One region of the Streptomyces sp. NPDC017676 genome, then DNA from elsewhere that is predicted to be linked to it. Evidence: riboswitches for the same ligand, from Rfam matches in the RefSeq annotation. Region 1 holds a riboswitch; the other holds the start of a gene.

What was found. Region 1 has a riboswitch for glycine ahead of gcvP (aminomethyl-transferring glycine dehydrogenase). Riboswitches for the same ligand answer to the same signal wherever they lie in the genome.
Region 2: another riboswitch for glycine. It lies ahead of gcvT (glycine cleavage system aminomethyltransferase GcvT); the one in region 1 lies ahead of gcvP (aminomethyl-transferring glycine dehydrogenase).

What each region holds. Positions count from the first base shown of each region.
Region 1 is NZ_JBIRJA010000008.1:4,969-17,043, forward strand. It holds gene ACH4LD_RS18340 (DUF881 domain-containing protein) at 1-699, shown strand, start outside; gene ACH4LD_RS18345 (FHA domain-containing protein) at 890-1,720, shown strand; gene ACH4LD_RS18350 (MerR family transcriptional regulator) at 1,765-2,502, shown strand; gene ACH4LD_RS18355 (bifunctional nuclease family protein) at 2,588-3,061, shown strand; gene ACH4LD_RS18360 (MerR family transcriptional regulator) at 3,323-4,006, shown strand; gene ACH4LD_RS18365 (DNA polymerase IV) at 4,089-5,576, shown strand; gene ACH4LD_RS18370 (PRC-barrel domain-containing protein) at 5,498-5,869, opposite strand; glycine riboswitch at 5,989-6,083, shown strand; gene gcvP (aminomethyl-transferring glycine dehydrogenase) at 6,258-9,143, shown strand; gene ACH4LD_RS18380 (molybdopterin-binding protein) at 9,198-9,617, opposite strand; gene ACH4LD_RS18385 (ABC transporter ATP-binding protein) at 9,646-10,863, opposite strand; gene modB (molybdate ABC transporter permease subunit) at 10,860-11,720, opposite strand; gene modA (molybdate ABC transporter substrate-binding protein) at 11,717-12,075, opposite strand, start outside.
Region 2 is NZ_JBIRJA010000026.1:41,629-53,703, reverse strand. It holds gene ACH4LD_RS38710 (ABC transporter substrate-binding protein) at 1-1,510, opposite strand, end outside; gene ACH4LD_RS38705 (ABC transporter permease) at 1,548-2,546, opposite strand; gene ACH4LD_RS38700 (enhanced serine sensitivity protein SseB C-terminal domain-containing protein) at 2,896-3,681, opposite strand; gene ACH4LD_RS38695 (enhanced serine sensitivity protein SseB) at 3,851-4,642, opposite strand; gene ACH4LD_RS38690 (AAA family ATPase) at 4,709-5,377, opposite strand; glycine riboswitch at 5,557-5,652, shown strand; gene gcvT (glycine cleavage system aminomethyltransferase GcvT) at 5,808-6,926, shown strand; gene gcvH (glycine cleavage system protein GcvH) at 7,065-7,442, shown strand; gene glyA (serine hydroxymethyltransferase) at 7,457-8,722, shown strand; gene ACH4LD_RS38670 (L-serine ammonia-lyase) at 8,785-10,152, shown strand; gene ACH4LD_RS38665 (M28 family metallopeptidase) at 10,256-11,254, opposite strand; gene ACH4LD_RS38660 (phosphatidylinositol-specific phospholipase C domain-containing protein) at 11,490-12,075, shown strand, end outside.

The DNA.
Region 1 (12,075 bases):
AAGGGGCTGTGGCCGCCGCGCTTCACGCGTGCCCAACTCATCGTGGCGGTGCTGCTGTTCGGCCTGGGCTTCGGCCTGGCCGTGCAGGTGGCGTCCAACAGCGACACCGACAGCGCGCTGCGCGGAGCCCGCCAAGAAGATCTTGTGCGCATCCTCGATGAACTGGATTCGCGTACTCAGCGTCTTCAGGACGAGAAGCAGGGACTTGAGAAGCAGCGTCAGGAGCTGCAGACCAGCTCCGACCAGGCCGCGGAGGCGCGCCGGCAGACCGCCGAGAAGGAGAGGCAACTCGGCATCCTGGCGGGCACCGTGGCGGCGCAGGGTCCCGGCATCACCATGACGATCGAGGACACGAAGGGGACGGTCCAGGCGGACATGCTGCTCGACGCGATCCAGGAGTTGCGCGCGGCCGGTGCGGAGGCGATCCAGGTCAACGGGGTCCGGGTGGTCGCCGGCACCTACTTCACCGACTCCGGCAGGAGTGTGAGCGTCGACGGGAACAAGATCAACGCCCCCTATCGTTTCAAGGTCATCGGCAAGCCGCAGGACCTTGAGCCCGCGCTGAACATCCCTGGAGGCGTGGTGCAGACTCTGGAGAAGGAGCAGGCCACGGTGACCGTCGAGCGGTCGGACAAGATCGTCGTGGATGCCTTGCGACAGGCGAAGCGGCCTGACTACGCTCGGTCGTCCTCCCAGTGAACCGGCGGTGCATGGTGGCCGTCCGGCAGGGGCATGAGGTTGCGGGGGGTCGGCGCACCGAAGGGGTGGTGCGTGGTGGAAACTGTCTGGTGGATACGGACGTTGTGAGAATGTCCGGCTCGGCCGGTGTAGGCAATCAGGGTTCGTCCTGCCCCACGGGCGGGTCTGTTTCGGTCAAGGGGAATCGCCCGTGAAGTTGTTTGCGAAGTTGTTCGGCAAGAGCGCGCGAGAGGGCAGCGGCAACGCGACCGCTCGTCATCGCGCACAGCCTGACGCGGAGGGCCAGCGCCCGCTGTTCCGGGACCAGGTCGCTGGTCCGGGCGGTGACATTTCGGGAGGTCAGGGCGCGGCGTCTGTTGACCCTGCCCAGTCCGGCGGCATAGGTTTCGGGCAACCGTCAACCTCAGGTACGGGTGGAGGGTTCGCCTCCGGCCCGTACGCGTCCAACGCCCCGGCGGGGCAGCCGCGGCAGGAGGATCCGTCGATGTCGGTCCTGGTATGTACGAGGTGCGGTAACCGGAATGCGGAGAACGCCCGGTTCTGCTCCAACTGTGGGGCGCCCCTGCGTCCCGGGTTGACGCCGGAGCGGGCCTCCGAGACGACGTCCACGATCTCGATCTCGGGCCTGGAGGCCTACGACTCCGAGGCGACCGGCCAGACGCCGCTGCCGATGCTCTCCCCGGAGGCGCAGGCCGCGGTGGACGCGCTGCCGATGGGCTCGGCGCTGCTGGTGGTGCGCCGGGGGCCGAACTCGGGCAGCCGCTTCCTGCTGGACAGCGACCTGACCACGGCCGGCCGTCATCCGCAGAGCGACATCTTCCTGGACGACGTGACCGTCTCGCGGCGCCACGTGGAGTTCCGGCGCTCCCCTGACGGCTCCTTCACGGTGGCCGACGTGGGCAGCCTGAACGGCACGTACGTCAACCGGGAGCGGATCGACCAGGTCGCCCTGTCGAACGGTGACGAGGTGCAGATCGGCAAGTACCGACTGGTGTTCTACGCGAGCCGGCAGGGCATCTGACCCGCCTCCGGACTGATGTCCGGGGGGACCCCCAGGGAAGGTCCATGCTTCAAACACCGAGCGGCGGTGCCGGAAGCGGTACCGCCGCCAGGGACAGTGGGCTGATGAGCATCGGCACGGTGCTGAACGTGCTGCGCGACGAGTTCCCCGAAGTCACCATCTCCAAGATCCGCTTCCTGGAGTCGGAGGGGCTCATCGAGCCGCAGCGGACCCCGTCGGGGTACCGCAAGTTCAGCGCCGGGGACGTCGAGCGCCTCGGTCACGTCCTGAGGATGCAGCGGGACCACTATCTGCCGCTCAAGGTGATCCGTGAGCATCTGGACGCCATGGAGCGGGGTGAGGCCGTCCCGCTGCCCGTGGTGGGACGTCAGCGCACCGCGGATGATGCGCCCGCGCGCGTGGACGCGCCCACGGTGGCCAGGGTCGGCAGGGCCGAGCTGCTGGCCGCCGCGGACATCGACGAGGGCGACCTGAAGGAGTGGGAGTCCTACGGGCTGATCGCGGCGCTGGAGGACGGGGTGTACGACGCCGAGGCCGTCACCGTGGCCTCGCTGATCGCCGAACTGGGCCGGTTCGGGATCGAGCCGCGCCACCTGCGGGTGATGAAGGCCGCCGCCGACCGTGAGGCGGGCCTGGTCGACCAGGTCGTGGCCCCGCTCAGACGCCATCGCAACCCGCAGACCAGGGCACACGCCGAGGCCCGTACGAAGGAGCTGGCGGCCCTGACGGTGAAGCTGCACGCGGCCCTGGTGAAGACCGCTCTCGGCGTGCGGCTGCCCTGATCCGGCGGGCCGTGGAGCGGCCGGATCGGGCACCTGTTCCCGGCCCGACTACCCAAACGTCCCGGGCACGGCCTAGGGTTGCTGTGTGAACGAGCTCGATGTCGTAGGTGTCCGGGTCGAAATGCCCTCCAACCAACCGATCGTGCTCCTGCGCGAAGTGGGAGGCGACCGTTACCTCCCCATCTGGATCGGGCCGGGGGAGGCGACGGCGATCGCCTTCGCCCAGCAGGGCATGGCCCCCGCGCGACCGCTGACCCACGACCTGTTCAAGGACGTGCTGGAGGCCGTCGGCCAGGAGCTGACCGAAGTGCGCATCACCGATCTGCGGGAAGGTGTCTTCTACGCGGAGCTGGTGTTCGCCAGCGGGGTCGAGGTCAGCGCCCGCCCCTCCGATGCCATAGCGCTCGCGCTGCGCACCGGGACGCCGATCTACGGCAGTGACACGGTGCTGGACGACGCCGGCATCGCCATCCCGGACGAGCAGGAGGACGAGGTGGAGAAGTTCCGCGAGTTCCTCGACCAGATCTCGCCCGAGGACTTCGGCACCAGCAGCCAGTGAGCCCTGCGACCGGCCCGTCGGTCCCGGTGTTCCACCGGGGCGGACGGCGGCCCCCCGCGGCCCTCGCCCCGGCAATTGCCTCCGGCCAGTGAGAGCGTCCTACGGCCCCTCGCCAGCGCATTCGGCTAGCCTTTCCCCGCGGTGGGACACGGGAAACCACTCCTTGGGTGATTATCACTCGGCGTGCCGAGTGTGGCGATCGTTGACGCACCCCTGGTGACTGCCTACCGTCGAGAAGGCAGGTCAAGGACGGAGGTCGGCGTGAGAACCAGCGGCGACGGTACGGCTGGGGGTGCACCCGGACGCGGTTTCGGGGAGAGCGGTCCGTACCCGCCCCCGAGCTCGCGGCCGCGCTCAGGCGGGGGTCATGCCCGTCCCGGCAGCGCGGTGGAGCACGCTCCGCAGCTGCCCACGGCGGTGCCGAACGGCGGAGGGGTGGCGTCCATGGCGTCCGAGGAGATCGGCTACCGGGGGCCCACGGCCTGCGCGGCCGCCGGCATCACCTACCGGCAGCTCGACTACTGGGCCCGCACCGGTCTGGTCGAGCCCAGCGTACGGCCCGCCTACGGGTCGGGCACCCAGCGGCTGTACAGCTTCCGGGACGTGGTCGTCCTGAAGATCGTGAAGCGGTTCCTGGACACCGGGGTGTCCCTGCAGAACATCCGCACGGCCGTCCAGCACCTCAGGGAACGCGGTTTCCGCGACCTGGAGCGGATGACCCTGATGAGCGACGGCGCGACCGTGTACGAGTGCACCTCGCCGGACGAGGTCCACGCCCTGCTCCAGGGCGGTCAGGGCATCTTCGGGATCGCCGTCGGCGTGGTGTGGCGGGACGTGGAAAGCGCCCTCTCCCAGCTGCACGGCGAGCGCATCGACACCGGCGAGACCCTGGTCGGGCACAACCCCGCGGACGAGCTGGCCCGGCGCCGCAACCGGGCGGTCTGACCGCCGGGTCCGGCCGCCGGCTCTCGCGTAGGACGCTCCGGTCCTCCCGGCATTGTCAGTGCCGTGGTGCAGCATCGGAGATGTGAGAAACGCGCCCACGATCCTGCATCTCGACATGGATGCCTTCTTCGCCTCGGTGGAGCAGGCGTCCAAGCCGAGCCTGCGCGGGAAAGCGGTGATCGTGGGCGGCCTCGGACCGCGCGGGGTGGTGGCGACCGCGTCGTACGAGGCACGGGTGTTCGGGGTCCACTCGGCGATGCCCATGGCCCAGGCGCGCCGGCTGGCACCCAACGCCGCGTATCTGGTGCCGCGCTTCAGTCTGTACCGGGCGATCAGCGAGCAGGTGATGGCGCTGCTGCGGGAGCTGTCACCGCTGGTCGAGCCGCTGAGCCTGGACGAGGCCTTCGTGGACCTGGAGGCCGGGGGAGCGGCCTGGGACGAGGAGTCGGCGCGGCGGGCGGGGGAGAAGCTGCGCGCGGACATCCGGGCGGTCACGGGGCTCACCGGATCCGTGGGGCTCGCCGCCTCCAAGATGCTCGCGAAGATCGCCTCCGAGCAGGCCAAGCCGGACGGCCTGCGGCTGATCGAGCCGGGCACGGAGCGGGCGCTGCTGGCGCCGATGCCGGTGCGCACCCTGCCGGGGGTCGGACCGGCCACCGGGGACCATCTGCGCCGGGCCGGGATCACCACGGTGGAGGAGCTGGCGGAGGCCGGCGAGGACGAGCTGGTCCGGCTGCTCGGCAAGGCGCACGGGCACGCGCTGTACGCCATGGCCCTGGCCCGGGACGAGCGGCCCGTGGTGGCCGAGCGGGAGGCCAAGTCGGTGTCGGTGGAGGACACGTACGACGTGGACATCCACGACCGGCTGCGGGTCGGTCTGGAGGTGCAGCGGCTGGCCGACCGGTGTGTGCGGCGGCTGCGCGAGGCCGGGCTGTCCGGGCGGACCATCGTGCTGAAGGTGCGGCGGTACGACTTCTCCACCCTGACCCGCTCCGAGACGCTCAGGGGGCCCACGGACGACCCCGTGGTCATCCGCGAGGCGGCGGCGCGACTGCTGGACTCCGTGGACACGACGGGCGGGGTGCGGCTGCTCGGGGTGGGGGTGTCCGGGCTCGCCGACTACACGCAGGAGGACCTGTTCGCGCAGGCGATGCCCGTGCCCGCGGCGGAGGAACCGGAGGGTGCGGTGGAGGCTGTCGTGGAGCGGGCGGAGCCCGTCGAGCGGCAGTGGCGGGCCGGGCAGGATGTGCGGCACGCGGATCACGGGCACGGATGGGTGCAGGGGAGCGGGCTGGGGCGGGTGACCGTGCGGTTCGAGACGCCGCAGTCCCCTCCGGGGCGGGTACGGACGTTCTTCGCCGACGATCCCGCGCTGGAGCCTGCTGATCCGTTGCCGTTGGTCTCGGACCCCTGCCACCCGCCCGTCCGTCCCGGCCTGCCGAGCGGTGACCGTCAGGGGGCTCCGCCCCGGACCCCGGAGGAAGCCCCCGGTCAGGCCTCCTCCGATCCCGCCAGCTTGCCGAAGTCGTGGTCCGGGACCTTGGGGGGTGAGGTCACGTCGAGGCCGTAGTGGTGGTAGAGCTGGAGCTCCTGTTCGGGGGAGAGGTGGCGACCAACGCCGAAGTCGGGGGCGTCCTTGATGAGGGCGCGTTCGAAGGGGACGTGCAGGGTGCCGTCGACGAGTTCGCTGGGCTCCAGGGGCACGAAGGCGTCCCGGGAGAACAGGCCGGTGCGTATGGCCGCCCATTCGGGCACGCCGGTCGCGTCGTCCAGGTACACCTCGTCGATGGTGCCGATCTTGGTCCCATTGCGGTCGAACGCCTTGCGGCCGATCAGGTTGCGTGGATCGATGTCGGTCTGCACGGTCCCTCTCCCTCCACGTGGTCGCAACTCATCCGTAAGCACTACAAAAGAGCACATTCAAGGAGGCGGCCACTCGAAGGCCCCGGCGTTGACCTCGCTGGTAGGCTGACAAAGGCTGCTGACCCCGTGCGGGAGAGTCCTCCGACCACCTCGGAGGCGCCGAAGGAGCAAATCCTCCCCGGAATCTCTCAGGCTCACGTACCGCACGGACGAGGTCACTCTGGAAAGCAGGGCGGATGTCGACGGCTTCCGCTCTCACCGACGGGGAAAGCCGGTGCCCACGGGTGTCCGGTGAAGCTCTCAGGTCGAGATGACAGAGGGGGAGGCCGTCGGGGTACCCGCGCCGTGGTGCCCCTCGCAGGTCGCGTCAGACCAGGAGGCCTCCGCAATGACCGCCCATCGCATTCCGCTCTCCGAACTCGAAGCGGGCACCCCGTTCGAGCAGCGCCACATCGGGCCCGACCAGGAGGCGCGGGCCAAGATGCTCGCGCAGGTCGGATACGGCTCGCTCGACGAGCTGACCGCCGCCGCGGTCCCGGATGTGATCAAGAACGCCGATGCCCTGGACCTGCCGGGCGCCCGCACCGAGGCCGAGGTGCTCGCCGAGCTGCGCTCGCTCGCCGACCGCAACCAGGTCCTCGGCTCCATGATCGGCCTGGGCTACTACGGCACCTTCACGCCGCCCGTCGTCCTGCGCAACGTCATGGAGAACCCGGCCTGGTACACGGCCTACACGCCGTACCAGCCGGAGATCTCCCAGGGCCGCCTGGAGGCTCTGCTGAACTTCCAGACCATGGTCGCCGAGCTGACCGGCCTGCCCACCTCGGGCGCCTCCCTGCTGGACGAGGGCACCGCCGCCGCCGAGGCCATGGCGCTGTCCCGGCGCATGGGCAAGAACAAGAAGGGCCTGTTCCTGGTCGACGCGGACGCGCTGCCGCAGACCATCGCCGTGATCGAGACCCGCGCCGAGCCGACCGGCGTCGAGGTGGTCGTCGCCGACCTCAGCGACGGCATCCCGGCGGACATCGCCGAGCGCGAGATCAACGGCGTGCTGATCCAGTACCCGGGCGCCTCCGGGGCCGTACGGGACATCAAGCCCGTCATCGACCAGGCGCACGAGCTGGGCGCCCTGGTCACGGTCGCCGCCGACCTGCTCGCGCTGACCCTGCTGACCTCGCCGGGCGAGCTCGGGGCGGACATCGCTGTCGGCACGACCCAGCGCTTCGGTGTGCCGATGGGCTTCGGCGGCCCGCACGCCGGCTACATGGCCGTGCACGAGAAGTTCGCGCGCAGCCTCCCCGGCCGGCTCGTCGGGGTCTCCGTCGACATCGACGGCAACAAGGCCTACCGCCTGGCGCTGCAGACCCGTGAGCAGCACATCCGCCGGGAGAAGGCCACCAGCAACATCTGCACCGCGCAGGTGCTGCTCGCCGTGATGGCCGGCATGTACGCCGTCTACCACGGTCCGGAGGGCCTGCAGACCATCGCCCGGCGCACGCACCGGTACGCCACCATCCTCGCCGAGGGCCTCAAGGCCGGTGGCGTGGAGATCGTCCACGGCGCCTACTTCGACACCGTCACCGCGCGCGTGCCCGGCAAGGCCGCCGCGGTCGTCGCCGCCGCCCGCGAGAACGGGGTCAACCTGCGTCTCGTCGACGCCGACCACGTCTCGGCGGCCTGTGACGAGACCACCAACCGGGCCCAGCTGGCCGCCGTCTTCGCCGCCTTCGGTGTCGACGGCGACATCGACGCGCTGGACGAGAGCGCCGAGGACACCCTGCCCGAGGCGCTGCTGCGCACCGACGCCTACCTCACCCACCCGGTCTTCCACCAGCACCGCTCCGAGACCGCGATGCTGCGCTACCTGCGCAAGCTGGCCGACCGCGACTACGCGCTCGACCGCGGCATGATCCCGCTGGGCTCCTGCACCATGAAGCTCAACGCGACCACGGAGATGGAGCCGGTCACCTGGCCCGAGTTCGGGCAGCTGCACCCCTTCGCGCCCGCCGAGCAGGCGCAGGGCTACCTCACGCTCATCCACGAGCTGGAGGACCGCCTCGCCGAGGTCACCGGCTACGACAAGGTCTCCCTCCAGCCGAACGCCGGCTCCCAGGGCGAGCTGGCGGGTCTGCTGGCCGTACGCGGCTACCACCGCGCCAACGGCGACGAGCAGCGGACCGTGTGCCTCATCCCGTCCTCCGCGCACGGCACCAACGCGGCCAGCGCCGTGATGGCCGGGATGAAGGTCGTCGTCGTCAAGACCGCCGAGGACGGCGAGATCGACGTCGAGGACCTGCGCGCCAAGATCGAGCAGTACCGCGACCAGCTGGCGGTGCTGATGATCACCTACCCCTCGACGCACGGTGTGTTCGAGGAGCACGTCGCCGACATCTGCGCCCAGGTGCACGAGGCGGGCGGCCAGGTGTACGTCGACGGCGCCAACCTCAACGCGCTCGTCGGGCTCGCCAAGCCCGGCCACTTCGGCGGTGACGTCTCCCACCTGAACCTGCACAAGACGTTCTGCATCCCGCACGGCGGCGGCGGTCCGGGCGTCGGTCCGGTCGCGGTCCGCTCGCACCTGGCGCCGTACCTGCCCAACCACCCGCTGCAGCCGGAGGCCGGCCCGGAGACGGGCGTGGGCCCGATCTCGGCCGCCCCGTGGGGCAGCGCGGGCATCCTGCCGATCTCGTGGGCGTACGTCCGTCTGATGGGCGGGGAGGGCCTCAAGCGCGCCACGCAGGTCGCGGTGCTCTCCGCGAACTACGTCGCCAAGCGCCTGGAGCCGCACTACCCCGTGCTCTACACCGGCCCCGGCGGCCTCGTCGCGCACGAGTGCATCATCGACCTGCGCCCGCTGACCAAGGCGACCGGCGTGAGCGTGGACGACGTCGCCAAGCGCCTGATCGACTACGGCTTCCACGCGCCGACCATGTCCTTCCCGGTGGCCGGCACGCTGATGATCGAGCCGACCGAGTCCGAGGACCTCACCGAGCTGGACCGTTTCTGCGATGCGATGATCGCCATCCGCGCGGAGATCGAGAAGGTCGGCTCCGGCGCGTGGTCCGCCGAGGACAACCCGCTGCGGAACGCCCCGCACACCGCCGCCGCGCTCGGCGGTGAGTGGACGCACGCCTACAGCCGCGAGGAGGCCGTCTTCCCGGCCGGTGTCTCGGCCGCCGACAAGTACTGGCCGCCGGTGCGCCGCATCGACCAGGCCTACGGCGACCGCAACCTGGTGTGCTCCTGCCCGCCGCTGGACGCCTACGAGGACTGAGCGAACCGCCGGCGAAGGCCCCACCCGGGCTCCGGGCGGGGCCTTCGGGCTTTCCTACGCCGTCGCCAGCGCGACCTCGGTCGCCTTGATCAGGGCGACGACGTCGGAGCCCACGAACAGACCGAGGTCCCCGACCGCGTCCTTCGTGATCGCGGCGGTGAGTTCGCCGCCTTCCACGGCGACCCGGACCGTGGCCATGGCCTCGCCGAGCGAGAGACGGATGACCGTGCCGCGCAGCTGGTTGCGGATCGACAGACCCTCGACCTGGTTGGCGGCCAGGGAGACCTCCGTCGCCTTCACCAGGGCGGTCACCTGGGAACCCGGTGTGAGGCCGAGTTGCTCGACGGCTTCCACGGTGACGGCCGCGGTGAGGTCCTGGCCGCCCGTGAGCCGGACTTTGACAGTCGCCATGACTTCGCCCGGGTGCACCTCGGTGACGGTGCCGGGCAGCTGGTTGCGGATGCTCAGGGTCATGGGCACCCACCGTAGAGCGCCGGTCCGCTCAGGCCGGGTATGCATGGGTCTGCGTCGCTTTGACCGTCGCCCAGACCGGTGCACCCGGGTGCAGGTCCAGCTCGGCGGCGGCGACCGTCGTCAGGTCCGCCGCGAGCGGCAGCTCGCCGGTGAGGTCGGCGCGGATCTGGTCGCCGTGCGTCTCCAGGCCGGCGACCTCGCAATGCCACACGTTGCGGGCGCTGGCGCCGGAGGGCCGGTCCCGGAACAGGGTCACGGCGGAGGGAGGGAAGGCCACGAAGACCGGGCCCGACAGCTCCTCCGTGGTCGTGATCGCGGGCCCGGTGTCGAGCCGTACGGTGTGCCCCGCGGCCTGTCCGCGGTAGAGGTTGAGGCCGACGAGCCGGGCGATGTAGTCCGTGCGCGGGTGGCGGGCGATCTGGGCGGGGGTGCCCTCCTGGACGACCCGGCCGTGCTCGACGACCACCAGCCGGTCCGCGAGCACCATGGCGTCCAGCGGTTCGTGGGTGACCAGCACGGACACCGCCTCGAACTCGGCCAGATGGCGGCGGAGCCGGGCGCGGACCTCCAGACGGGTACGGGCGTCCAGGGCCGCCAGCGGCTCGTCCAGGAGCAGCAGTCTGGGGCGGGTGGCCAGGGCGCGGGCGAGGGCCACGCGCTGGGCCTGGCCGCCGGACAGGTTGCGCGGCTTGGCGCCCGCGTGGGCCGACAGGCCCATCCGCTCCAGCCAGGTCGCCGCCAGGGCGCGGGCCTCCGCCTTGCGCACGCCCCGGCAGCGAGGGCCGAACGCGACGTTGTCCAGGGCGGACAGATGGGGGAAGAGCAGGTAGTCCTGGAAGACGACGCCGACCGGGCGGGACTCCGGAGGTGTGTGGGCCAGGGGGGTGCCGTCCAGGTGGAGGTGACCGTCGGTGAGGGGCGTGAGACCGGCGAGGGCACGCAGCGCGGTGGTCTTGCCGGCGCCGTTGGGGCCCAGCAGAGCCAGGACGTCGCCTGGAGCTGCTGTGAGGGTCACGTCCAGGCGGAAGGCGCCCCGGTCGACCACGAGGTGGGCGTCGAGGCCGGAGGGCTGGTGCGGGGCTGCGGGGTCGAGGCCGGAGGGCTGGTGCGGGTGTGTGGTGGCCGGCCGGCCTTCGGCCGGCTTCCGGTGTACACCCGCACCACCCGTGCGGGTCTCGTCGTCGGGTGCGGGTGGCCCCTGTGGGGCGGGGGCGCCGTCGGCGGCTGCGGGTCCGAAATGCGTCATGACGTGGTCATCCAGCGGTCCCTGAGGCCCGCCAGTACCGCGATCGACACGGTCAGCAGGACCAGGCTGAGGGAGATGGCGGCGTCGGGGTCGTTCTGCAGGGCCAGGTAGACCGCCAGGGGCATGGTCTGGGTGCGGCCGGGGAAGTTGCCCGCGAAGGTGATCGTCGCGCCGAACTCGCCGAGCGCGCGGGCCCAGGCCAGTACCGCGCCGGCCGCGATGCCGGGCGCGATCAGGGGCAGCGTCACCCGGCGGAACGCGGTGAAGCGGGAGGCGCCGAGCGTGGCCGCCGCCTCCTCGTAGCGCGGGTCGGCGGCGCGCAGCGTGCCCTCCACGCTGATCACCAGGAACGGCATCGCGACGAACGCCTCCGCGATCACGACCCCGGTGGTGGTGAATGGCAGGGTGATGCCGAACCACGTGTCGAGCCACCGGCCGATGACGCCGTTGCGGCCCAGGGCGAGCAGCAGGGCCACACCGCCGACCACCGGCGGCAACACCAGCGGAAGGGTCACGAGGGCACGTACGAGACCCCGGCCGGGGAACTCCGTACGGGCCAGCAGCCAGGCCAGCGGCACACCGAGGACCAGGCTGACGGCGGTCGCCGCCGTGGCGCTCAGCAGGGACAACTGGAGCGCCTGCCACACCTGCGCGCCGGCCAGCTGGCCCGGCAGGCCGCGCCACGGCGCGCGGACGAGCAGCGCGAGCAGCGGCAGCAGCAGGAACGCCAGGGCCAGCACGCCCGGCAGCAGCAGCGGCAACGGCACCCCGCGTCGGCCCCCCGTGCCGGCGCGAGGGCGCCACGGCCGGTCCGTGCGGGGGCCGGTCGCGGCACCGGGCTTGTCGAGCGAGGTCACGGCTTGAGGAACCCGGCCTCGTTCAGCACCTTCTGGCCCTCGGCGGAGCGTACGAGGGCGATGAACGCCTTGGCGGCCTCGGCGTTCGGCGCGTTCTTCAGCAGCGCGATCGGGTAGTCGTTGACGGCACCGGCCGATTCGGGGAACTCCACGCCCTCCACCTTGTCACCGGCGGCCCGCACATCGGTCTTGTACACCACTGCCGCGTCGGCCTCCTTCAGTTCGACCTTGGTCAGGGCGCCCTTGACGTCCTGCTCGTAGGAGACCGGCGTGAGCTTCAGCTTGCTCGCGTCCAGGGCCTTCTGTGCGGCGGCGCCACACGGAACGGTCCTGTCGCACAGGACGACTTTCAGAC
Region 2 (12,075 bases), on a different contig from region 1:
TGATCGCCTTGCCGTTCAGGATCTGCTGCAGGAAGCCGTAGCCGGAGGGCCAGTCGGCACCCCACTGCATCATGATCAGGCCGATGTTCTGCTTCTCGGTGAACTTCGGCACACCCGCGTAGTCGGTGAAGTACTTGCCCGACGGGTACTGCTTCAGGCTGGCGTTGATGCCGACCTTCTTCAGCGAGTTGATGATCGCCGTGGCGGCGTCGATCTCCTGCTGACGGTCCGAACGGGCCGTGATGTTCGTCGAGATCGAGGACTTGCCGCAGGCCTTCAGCTGCTCCTTGGCCTTGGCGGCGTCACCCTTGTTGCCGGCGGTGGCGTAGACGTCGGCCTTGGTGTAGCCCGGGATGTCCGGCGGCAGGACGGTGGAGGCGATGTCACCGCGGATCGGGCCGCCCTCGGCGGTCTGCACCGAGACCTTGTCGATCGCGTACTGGACGGCCTTGCGGCACTCCACCTTGTCGAACGGCTTCACCTTGGTGTTGATCGCCATGTAGACCAGGCGGCCACCGTAGGTGTTGTCCGTGTTGGCCTTCTTGGCGGGGTCGGTGAGCACGTCGGCCTGGGTCGAGGCCTGGACGCCGGTGCCGGCCAGGTCGATGGCGTCGCCCGCCATGACGTCCTGGTCGATCTTCTCCGGGTTGACCTTCAGGTTGACGACGATCTTGTCCGGCAGCTGCTTGCGCAGCGGGTCGGTCTTCGGGTCCCAGTTCTCGTTGCGCACGAGGACGGCCTGCTTGCCGTCGTCGTAGCTCTGGAACTTGTAGGAGCCGGAGGACACGATGTGCTTGACGTAGTCGACGCCGGTGTCCTTGGCCTTGGGCACCGGGGCCGTCTGCGGGGCGGCGACCAGGTAGTCGAACTCCTGGAAGGCCTGCTTCAGGTGGAAGACGATCGTGGTGTCGTCCGGCGTCTGGATGGACGACAGGCCCTTGTCGCTCTTGTCCTTGTACGGGCCCTTGTACTTGTCGCCGCCGGCCAGGAACTGCTGGAAGTAGTTCGGACCGAGGGAGAGCACGTCACGCGCGAAGTTCGAGCGCTCGACGGCGTACTTGACGTCCTTCGAGGTGATCGGCGAGCCGTCCTCGTACTTCAGGCCCGAACGCAGCTTGTACGTCCAGGTCTTGCCGCCGTCGCTCGGGACGCCCTTGCTCGCGGCGAGGTCCGGGACCAGGGTGTTGCCCTCCTGGCCGGCGCCCGGCTTGAAGGTCATCAGCGGGCGGGCGTACAGCCGGCTGAGGTTGTACATGTAGGCGTAGTACGTGTTGCCCGGGTCGAAGGAGTCCGGCACGTCGGACATCTCGTAGGTGACCGTGCCGCCCTTCTTGTCGGACACGTTCACGATGCCCTTGGTCGCGGCGTTGGCGCCGGCCGACTTGGTGTTGCCGTTCTCGTTCTTGTTGTCATCGGCCTTGCTGCAACCCGCAAGAAACAGGCTGGCGGAGCCGATGGCCGCGATCGCGGCCAGCGCTGACCTTCGCATGATGGGAGCTTTCCCCTCCATTGTTGGAAACTTTTCGGGCTCTCTGCGGTGGCAGGCGTCAGCGGCTGCGCGGGTCGAGAGCATCGCGGAGACCGTCACCGAGCAGGTTGAACGCCAGGACGGTCACGAAGATGGCGAGACCGGGGACGATCATGTACTGGGGGTCGACCTTGTAGTAGGTGACCGCCTCACGGAGCATGCCGCCCCAGGACGCCTGCGGCGGCTGGATGCCGACGCCGAGGAAGCTCAGAGACGCCTCGAAGAGGATGTTGGTCGGGATGAGCAGCGTCGAGTAGACGATGATCGGGCCGACCAGATTGGGCATCAGCTCCCGGAACAGGATGTACGGGGCCTTGGCGCCCATGCCCCGGGAGGCGTCCACGAACTCGCGCTCACGCAGGGCGAGGGTCTGGCCTCGCACGATCCGGCCCAGGTAGGGCCAGTTGAAGAAGCCGATGACGAAGATCAGCACGCTCAGGTGGAGCGGCAGCCCGTTGAGACCGAAGGCGCCGCCCTGGAGGGTGGCGGAGATGGCGATCGCGAAGAGCAGGAGGGGGAAGGCGAGGAACGTGTCCATCAGCCGGCTGATGACCGAGTCGACCCGCCCGCCGTAGTAGCCCGCGACGACACCCATGATCGCGCCGATGACGTTGGACAGGACGGTGGCGCCGAACGCGACCACCAGCGACACCCAGGAGCCCTCCAGGATGCGGGTGGCGATGTCACGGCCGAACTTGGGGTCCACGCCGAGCGGGTGGTCGAGGCTCATGCCGCCCCAGCCGCCCTTGGGCAGCGAGGTGTCGGGCGTGATCAGGTCCTGGTGGAAGGCGTTGGGGTCGAGGCCGAAGAGGGCCTGGATGGGGCGGGAGAGGATCGCGAGAAGGATCAGCAGGATCACGATGACGCCGCCCGCGACGGCGACCTTGTCCTTCTTGAACCGGGTCCAGGCGATCTGGCCCAGGGAACGACCCTCGATCTGCCCCTTACCGGCACCCTCCAGCACAGCCTCCGGCTGTGCCTCGGCTGCCGCCCCGGTGGTCTCGATCGGTGCGGTCACGGTGAGCGACCCCTCTCGCCGGTGGTGACCGGCCTGCGCTGCCGCGGATTGCGGCTTTGTCGACTTGCCATCGAGCATGAGGTCTCGACCTCATGTCTGAGTCGGGAGTCTTCAGCGTCTTTGTGATCACCCGCCAGAGCTGACGGCGAAAGTATGCGCAACCGTGATGCAGTCCGGAGGATTCCGTTATCCGATCGCTGGGTAACGAGTATCGGACGTGGGCCAGTTGGGGCAGAACGGCGAATCCACGCGGTTCGGGACGTATGGCCGATGTCTACGCGCGCAGAAGTGTGTCGCCCGTGTTAATTGTGTGACTCGGACTCAAAACACGTCCGGTTCCGATCAGTTGTCAGTAACCGCCGTGCACCGGTGGGTAGCCGTACCCGCCGGCCGGGGCCTGCGGCGGGACCGGTGCCTGAAGCTGCGGCTGCGGCGCGGGGGCGTGCGCCTCGCGGTCGTAGAACGGACGCGCGTTGGCCCGCATCCACATCACCACCGGGTCGTAGCCGTCGGTCATCGCGACCGTCGACACCGGCAGCCCCTCCGGGACCGCGCCGATGGACTGCTGCATCATCGCGCGCACCGAGTCGACGGCGGCCGGCGAGGTCTCGTAGACGTCCAGGCCGATGGCGAGATACGGCGCCCCGAGCGCGGGCTGGACCCAGGCGCGGCGCAGCGAGCGGAGCGCGGGGGTGCGGTGCGCGTTCTGCGCGAGGAGGGCGTAGAACTGCGGGATCTCGATGCCGGGTTCCGACAGGCTGAGCGGGCCGGCGGGCTGGCGGTCCAGGCCGGTGGCGATGCGGCGCAGATCCAGCCAGGGGATGCCGACGCCGCCGCCCGGGGCGTGCGGATTGAGCCAGAGGCCGTAGTGGTCGGGGTAGAGGGTGCGGGCCACGTCCAGGCCGTCGACCACTTCGTACGACCGGTTCCAGCCGCTGGCCGACAGCTCCTGGGCGGAGGTGACGCAGGGGGCGTAGTGGAAGCCGTCCACCTCCATGTCCCCGTACTGGGCGTCCGGGGAGCCGGCCTGGCCGTGCCACAGGAGCATCCAGACCTGGCCGGAGGAGGGGGTGGCGAGGGCGCGGAGCAGGGCCTCGTAGGCGTCGTAGCGTCCCGGGGTGACCTGGCGCAGCATGTGCTCGACGCTGCCGCTGTGGCTCGCGCTCACCTGGTGTACCGGCCCTTCTTCGTTTGCCCCTCGTTTGGAGACAGCTTAAGCGCCTGGCAGCTCGGGGCTTCGGGTTCGTGCGCGGGCGCGGGTCGTCTGCGGCTGGTCTCGCAGCTCCCCGCGCCCCTTCGGTGCGTCAGTGGCCGTACTGGTAGAAAGGCCGGACGTTCGTTTTCAGCCAGTCGGAGACCGGGTCATCGGCCGCGTCCATGAGGACCAGGTTGACCGGCCACTTGACCGGGACTTTGCCGAGGGCCCGGCCGAGGGCGTCCAGGGGCAGGGTCCGGATGTCGCCTTCCCACTGGGAGAGTTCCACGCCCACGAACATCACCGGGTCGGCCGTCTCGATGGCGGCCAGGCAGCGGCGGGCGGTGAGGACCACGCCGGTCCCCGCGAACTCGGCGGAGGCCGCGGAGAGGAAGTCGACCGGGTCGTCCTGCCAGTCGGGTTCGAAGAGACGGACCCGGCCGCCGGTGCCCGGCCCGTCGAGCGGGGTGCGGCCGGCGCGGCACAGCTCGGCCACGGCGTCGGGCGGCAGCGGGATGCCGACCACACCGCCCGGGTTCACCGCGACGCCCGCCTGCGGCGGCAGGCCGCGCGCGAACTCCACGGCGGGGGCGATGGTGTACGACATGTGGGGACCGGCCGCCTGGCGCAGCTGCTCCTCGGAGCTGAACACCGGGACGTACACCTGGCCGTCGATCTCCATCGTCGGCAGGTCCAGCGGCCCGCTGTGCGGGCCGCCGCCGTTGGGCAGCGGTATCCACAGGAAGCTGCGGCCGAGGACCTCGATGATCCGGCCGGCCGCCGCGGGGATCCCGAGGGAGGCCGACAGCACCTCCTCCAGTTCATTGCCGGGCCATCCGCCGTGCGGATGGGGGTGTGCCTGTGCCGGGAAGTCCGCTGGGATGTCCGCCGGGAAGTCCATCTGCCTACCGCCTGCTGGGAACCACTGCTGTGAGCAAGAAGGCTAGCGGGTGGCTGTGACCGTGCCTCACCGTGCGAAGCCGACCCGGCCGAGGACGTCCGCCGCCTCCCGGTCCAGCAGCACCGCCGCGCCGCAGCCCGCGGGCAGCTCCCCCTTCTCCACCGCGCGCAGCAGCCGGTCGGTCGTACGGCGGTGGCGGCGGAAGGCGTAGCGGGAGACGCCCCGGCCGCGCTCGCGCTGGCCCGCCCGGGCCGTCTCGGGGCTGACGTCGAGCAGGAGCAGGTGCAGGGTGGCGCCGCGGCGCCGGGCCTCGCGGGCCAGCCAGGCGCGCACCCAGGGCTGGGTGCCGCAGTCGTGCACGACGACGCCCTCGCCGGTGCGCAGGGCCCGGCGCAGCGCGGCGTAGTGGGCGAGGCGGACCAGGGGGCGGTAGAGCGCGTAGGGGACGGAGCGGGGGACGCGGGCGTCCCAGCGGTCGCGGGTGTCCTGGGAGTCGACGCGGTGGCCGGTGACCGCGCGGTGCATCAGGGTGGACTTGCCGCTGCCGGGCAGACCGGTGATCACCACCAGGTCGCGGGGGCCGAAGAGCAGGGCGTGCGGGCTGCGGCCCGCGCGGTCGCGCAGGTCGCGGACGACCGGGGCGGGGTGGTCGGCGCGGCGCCCGCGGGCCAGGGCGGAGGGCTGCCCCGGCACCGCGACGCCGGCGTCGGTGGCGTAGGCCGATGTCCTGTTCACCGTGATCGTCCTCCCCAGTGGGCTCGGTCATCCCCATGCCCGTTCTATGTAAAGAGAAGGTAATGCGCAACGGTAGGAGGTTCGTGTGCGTTCTGCCACAGCTCGGTCACAAGGAGCACGCTCTGGATGGGCGGGGAGCGGCGTGCAATGATGTGCCCGCCAACTGCATACCGGCCGCTTGAATCCGCGCGGGAGAGTTCCCAGCCCCGGGCTGGGACGCCGAAGGAGCAAGTCCCTCCCTTGAATCTCTCAGGCCCCGTTACCGCGCGGGCGAGGCACATCTGAAAAGCGGGCCGCTGTGTCAGTGGCTCCACCCAAGGTGCAAGCCCTGATCGTCCCTGTGGCGGTCGTGGCGAACCTCTCAGGTTCCGATGACAGATGGGGAGGAACGTTCCTCGCCTGTCCGCTCGCCTTGGGAGACCACCGTCCGATGAGCAGCACTGAACTCCGCCACACCGCGCTCGATGCCGTGCATCGCGCGCTCGGTGCGACGATGACCGACTTCGCCGGCTGGGACATGCCCCTGCGCTACGGCTCCGAGCGCGACGAGCACCTCGCCGTGCGGACCAGGGCCGGTCTCTTCGACCTCTCCCACATGGGCGAGATCACCGTCACCGGCGACCAGGCCGCCGCGTTCCTGAACCACGCCCTGGTCGGCAACATCGCCTCCGTCGGCGTCGGCCGTGCCCGCTACACGATGATCTGCCGGGCCGACGGCGGCATCCTGGACGACCTGATCGTCTACCGGCTCGCCGAGACCGAGTACATGGTCGTGGCCAACGCCTCCAACGCCCAGGTGGTGCTGGACGCGCTGACCGAGCGCGCCGAGGGCTTCGACGCCGAGGTCCGGGACGACCGGGACGCGTACGCGCTGATCGCCGTGCAGGGCCCGGAGTCCCCCGGCATCCTGAAGTCCCTCACCGACGCCGACCTCGACGGCCTGAAGTACTACGCCGGTCTGCCCGGCACGGTCGCCGGCGTCCCGGCGCTGATCGCCCGCACGGGTTACACCGGCGAGGACGGCTTCGAGCTGTTCGTCAAGCCGGAGCACGCCGTCGAGCTGTGGCAGGCGCTGACCAAGGCGGGCGAGGGCGCCGGACTGGTCCCGTGCGGGCTGTCCTGCCGGGACACGCTGCGCCTTGAGGCGGGCATGCCGCTGTACGGGCACGAGCTGACCACCTCCCTGACCCCGTTCGACGCCGGGCTCGGCCGCGTGGTCAAGTTCGAGAAGGAGGGCGACTTCGTCGGGCGCGAGGCGCTCGCCGAGGCCGCCTCCCGGGCCCAGGAGAACCCGCCGCGGGTCCTGGTCGGCCTGGTCGCCGAGGGCCGCCGGGTGCCGCGCGCCGGGTACGCCGTCGTCGCCGGCGGCGAGGTGATCGGCGAGGTCACCTCCGGCGCCCCCTCCCCCACCCTGGGCAAGCCGATCGCCATGGCCTACGTCGACGCGGCGCACGCGGCGCCGGGTACCGAGGGCGTCGGCGTGGACATCCGGGGCACCCACGAGCCGTACCAGGTCGTGGCGCTGCCGTTCTACAAGCGCCAGAAGTAGACACTGGGCGCGGTCGCGCCTCCCGGGGACCCCGGTCCCGTGGCCGGGGCGTGACGCTGCGCACATTCGCCCGCTCACCAGCGGTTTCCGTAGTCCCCCCGTCATCAGCACCCTCGCGTGTACAGGAGAATTCAGGCCATGAGCAACCCCCAGCAGCTGCGCTACAGCAAGGAGCACGAGTGGCTGTCGGCCGCCGAGGACGGCGTCGCGACGGTCGGCATCACGGAGCACGCGGCCAACGCGCTCGGTGACGTCGTCTTCGTCCAGCTCCCCGAGGTCGGCTCCTCGGTTTCCGCGGGCGAGACCTGCGGCGAGCTGGAGTCGACGAAGTCGGTGTCCGACCTGTACTCGCCGGTCACCGGTGAGGTCACCGAGGTCAACGAGGACGTCGTCAACGACCCGTCGCTGGTGAACTCCGCCCCCTTCGAGGGTGGCTGGCTGTTCAAGGTACGCGTCGCGGAGGAGCCGGCCGACCTGCTCTCCGCCGACGAGTACACCGCCTTTTCCGCCGGCTGAGGAGTCGTAGCCGTATGACTGTCCTGAACACGCCCCTGCACGAGCTGGACCCGGAGATCGCCGCCGCGGTCGACGCCGAGCTGCTCCGCCAGCAGTCGACCCTGGAGATGATCGCCTCCGAGAACTTCGCGCCGCTCGCGGTGATGGAGGCGCAGGGCTCGGTCCTGACGAACAAGTACGCCGAGGGCTACCCGGGCCGCCGCTACTACGGCGGCTGCGAGCACGTCGACGTCGCCGAGCAGATCGCCATCGACCGGGTCAAGGAGCTGTTCGGCGCCGAGTACGCCAATGTGCAGCCCCACTCCGGCGCCTCCGCGAACCAGGCGGCCCTCTTCGCGCTGGCCCAGCCCGGGGACACCATCCTCGGCCTGGACCTGGCGCACGGCGGCCACCTGACCCACGGCATGCGGCTGAACTTCTCCGGCAAGCAGTTCGACGTGGTCGCGTACCACGTGGACGCCGAGACCGGCCTGGTCGACATGGCCGAGGTCGAGCGGCTCGCCAAGGAGCACCGCCCCAAGGTGATCATCGCGGGCTGGTCGGCGTACCCCCGGCAGCTGGACTTCGCCGAGTTCCGCCGGATCGCCGACGAGGCGGGCGCGTACCTGTGGGTCGACATGGCGCACTTCGCGGGCCTGGTCGCGGCCGGTCTGCACGCCAACCCGGTGCCCCACGCCGACGTGGTCACCTCCACCACCCACAAGACGCTGGGCGGTCCCCGCGGCGGCATCATCCTCGCCAAGAAGGACTTCGCGAAGAAGCTGAACTCGTCCGTCTTCCCCGGCTTCCAGGGCGGTCCCCTGGAGCACGTGATCGCGGCCAAGGCGGTGTCCTTCAAGGTCGCGGCCTCGGAGGACTTCAAGGAGCGCCAGCGTCGTACGGTGGAGGGTGCCCGCATCCTCGCCGAGCGCCTGACGGCCCCGGACGCCCGCGAGGCCGGCGTGAACGTGCTGTCCGGCGGCACGGACGTGCACCTGATCCTGGTGGACCTGCGTGCGTCCGAGCTGGACGGGCAGCAGGCCGAGGACCGGCTCCACGAGGTCGGCATCACGGTCAACCGCAACGCCGTCCCGAACGACCCGCGGCCGCCGATGGTCACCTCGGGTCTGCGCATCGGTACGCCGGCCCTGGCGACCCGCGGCTTCACGGCCGAGGACTTCGCCGAGGTCGCGGACGTGATCGCCGAGGCGCTGAAGCCGTCCTACGACGCCGAGGCCCTGAAGGCGCGCGTGAAGGCGCTCGCCGACAAGCACCCGCTGTACCCGGGCCTGAACAAGTGAGTCCCCGGTGGGGCACCCGCCGAGGGTGCCCCACCACCCCCCTGCTGTCTTGAGGAGTGACCGTGGCCATCTCGGTCTTCGACCTGTTCTCGATCGGCATCGGTCCGTCCAGCTCCCACACGGTCGGCCCGATGCGGGCGGCGCGGATGTTCGCCCGCCGCCTGCGCAACGAAGGCCTCCTGGAGCAGGCCGCCACCGTCCGCTCGGAGCTGTACGGCTCGCTGGGCGCGACCGGGCACGGCCACGGCACCCCGAAGGCCGTCCTGCTCGGCCTGACCGGCGACTCGCCGCGCACGGTGGACGTGGAGACGGCGGACGCGCGCGTGGAGGCGATCAAGGCGGAGGGGCGGATCCGGCTGCTGGGCGAGCACGAGATCGCCTTCGACTTCGACCGGGACCTCGTGCTGCACCGCCGCAAGGCCCTGCCGTACCACGCCAACGGCATGACGCTGTGGGCCTACGACGCCGACGGCAAGGAGCTGCTCTCCAAGACGTACTACTCCGTGGGCGGCGGCTTCGTCGTCGACGAGGACGCGGTGGGCGCGGACCGGATCAAGCTGGACGACACGGTCCTGAAGTACCCGTTCCGCACGGGCGACGAGCTGCTGCGCCTGACGAAGGAGACGGGCCTGTCGATCTCCTCGCTGATGCTGGAGAACGAGCGGGCCTGGCGTTCCGAGGAGGAGATCCGCGCGGGCCTGCTGGAGATCTGGCGGGTGATGCGCGCGTGTGTGGAGCGTGGCATGTCCCGCGAGGGCATCCTGCCCGGCGGTCTGAAGGTCCGCCGCCGCGCGGCCGTCTCGGCCCGCCAGCTGCGCGCCGAGGGTGACCCGCTGGCGCACGCCATGGAGTGGATCACGCTCTACGCGATGGCGGTGAACGAGGAGAACGCGGCGGGCGGCCGGGTCGTGACCGCCCCCACGAACGGCGCGGCCGGCATCATCCCGGCGGTCCTGCACTACTACATCAACTTCGTGCCGGGCGCCGACGAGGACGGCGTCGTGCGGTTCCTGCTGGCCGCCGGCGCGATCGGCATGCTCTTCAAGGAGAACGCCTCCATCTCCGGCGCCGAGGTCGGCTGCCAGGGCGAGGTGGGCTCCGCCTGTTCCATGGCGGCGGGCGCGCTCGCCGAGGTGCTCGGCGGCTCCCCCGAGCAGGTGGAGAACGCGGCCGAGATCGGCATGGAGCACAACCTCGGCCTGACCTGCGACCCGGTCGGCGGCCTGGTCCAGATCCCGTGCATCGAGCGCAACGGCATGGCCGCGGTGAAGGCCGTCACGGCGGCGAAGATGGCGATGCGCGGCGACGGCTCGCACAAGGTGTCCCTGGACAAGGTCATCAAGACCATGAAGGACACCGGCGCGGACATGAGCGTGAAGTACAAGGAGACGGCGCGGGGCGGGCTCGCGGTGAACATCATCGAGTGCTAGCCCGGCCGGATGCCGGGAGGGGAGGCGGATTCCGAGGATCCGCCTCCCCTTCGCCGTCTCCTGGGCGGGTCGGCCGGTCGTCAGCGTGGCGTCCCGGCGGTCGTCAGTGTGGCGTCCGGGTCGGGGTGGTGGCCGAGACCGCCTGCTTCCACAGCGTGTAGGCGACACCGTCGGCGCTGCGGTTCAGACCGGTGGCGTTGATGTTGGCGGTGGTGTCGCAGGAGGAGTGGTAGCAGCGGTCGTACGCGGCGCCCGCCGTGCCGCCCCATTTGGCCGCCTGCGCCGAGGTCTTGCGGGCGCTCGCGCCCATGGCGTAGCCGGAGGTCGCGATGCCGTAGGCCTCGAAGGAGTAGTCGTCGGAGCGGCCCGCGCCCTCGGTGTTCTCCTCCGGCCGGAGGTTCAGCGAGTCCCAGTACGCCTTCATCGGTGCGGCGGCGGTGGAGTTGATGTGGTTGATGAAGTAACCGCCGTTGGGTGAGGCGACCATGTCGAAGTTGTAGTACGCCTTGATCGCCGAACGCTGGGCGGAGGTGAGGGAACGGACGTAGAAGTCCGAGCCGTTGAGGCCCTGTTCCTCGTCCGTCCACCAGCCGAAGCGGACGCGGGCCGCCATCGAGGGGCGGGCCTCGGCCAGTTTCAGCGCGACCTCCAGGAGGGTCGCGCTGCCGGAGCCGTTGTCGTTGATGCCGGGTCCGGCGGAGACGCCGTCGAGGTGTGAGCCGAACATGTAGACCTTCGACGCGTCGCCGTAGGGCCACTCGGCGATCAGGTTGGGTCCGGCGCCACGGGTGCATCCGGAGGTGCAGGACTGCTCGGTGACGGTGTAACCGGCCACCTGGAGCCTGCCCTTCACATAGGCGACCGAGTCGCGGTAGCCCTGGCCGGTCGACCTGCGGTTGCCGCCGTTGCGGGTCGCTATGGCGCCCAGTTCGGTGAGGTGTGCCTGGACCCTGGTGACGTCGATGTCGGGCGCGGCCGCGGTCAGGGTGGGGACCGGGATGCGCGGGGAGGCCGCTTCGGCGTTCGGGGGCAGCGCGGCGAGGCCGGCGACGGCCGTGACGAGCGCGAGGCCTGTCAGGGTGGCTCTTCGTGGTGCGCGCACTGTGTCTCCTTGTGGGGTGAGGAAACGGAAGGTGAGGGTCGGGCCTGGGGAGCCGTACCGCTCTCCCTGAAAGTCATGCGCATGCCAAGAACGGGTCAAGCCTCGGCCCGCGAGATCGGCCGGATCAGGAGCCTGCGCCCGCCCTCCCGGCCGATGTTCCCCCTGGGGCTACCGTGCGATAACCGCACCCGCCTACGCTGCCGCCAATTCTCCTCCGACCAAGGGAAGTTGGCGCATGCGCGGATTGAGACGACTGGCGGCGCTCGTGGGGGCCGCCGCTGTGCTGGTGGTGCTGCCGGGCAACGCCCACGCGGCGTCGCCGAAGTTCTCCGAGACGACGGCCATCGGCACGCACAACGCGTACGACAAGGCCAAGTACACCTACTTCGCCCAGGCGTTGGACTCCGGCGCCTCGCTGCTGGAGCTGGACGTCTACGTCGACAGCATCAGCCACCGCTGGCGGGTCAGCCACAGCAACCCGCTGGGCAACGACAACAACTGCGAGGCGGCGAAGACCCCGGGCGAGCTGTACAGCAAGAGCCGCAACCAGGACCTCGGCAGCTGCCTGGACAACATGGCCGCCTGGAACCAGCTCCACCCCGACCACCCGCCGATCGTCGTCAAGGTCGAGATGAAGGTCGGCTTCAACGACAACGCGGGCCTCGGACCTGACGAGTTCGACACGCTCGTCGCGCAGAAGCTGGGCAGCAGCGTCTACAAGCCGGCCGACCTGCTCGGCGGGACGTACGGCACGCTGGACGCGGCGGCGAAGGCCGACGCCTGGCCGGCCCGGGACTCCCTCAAGGGCAAGTTCCTCTTCG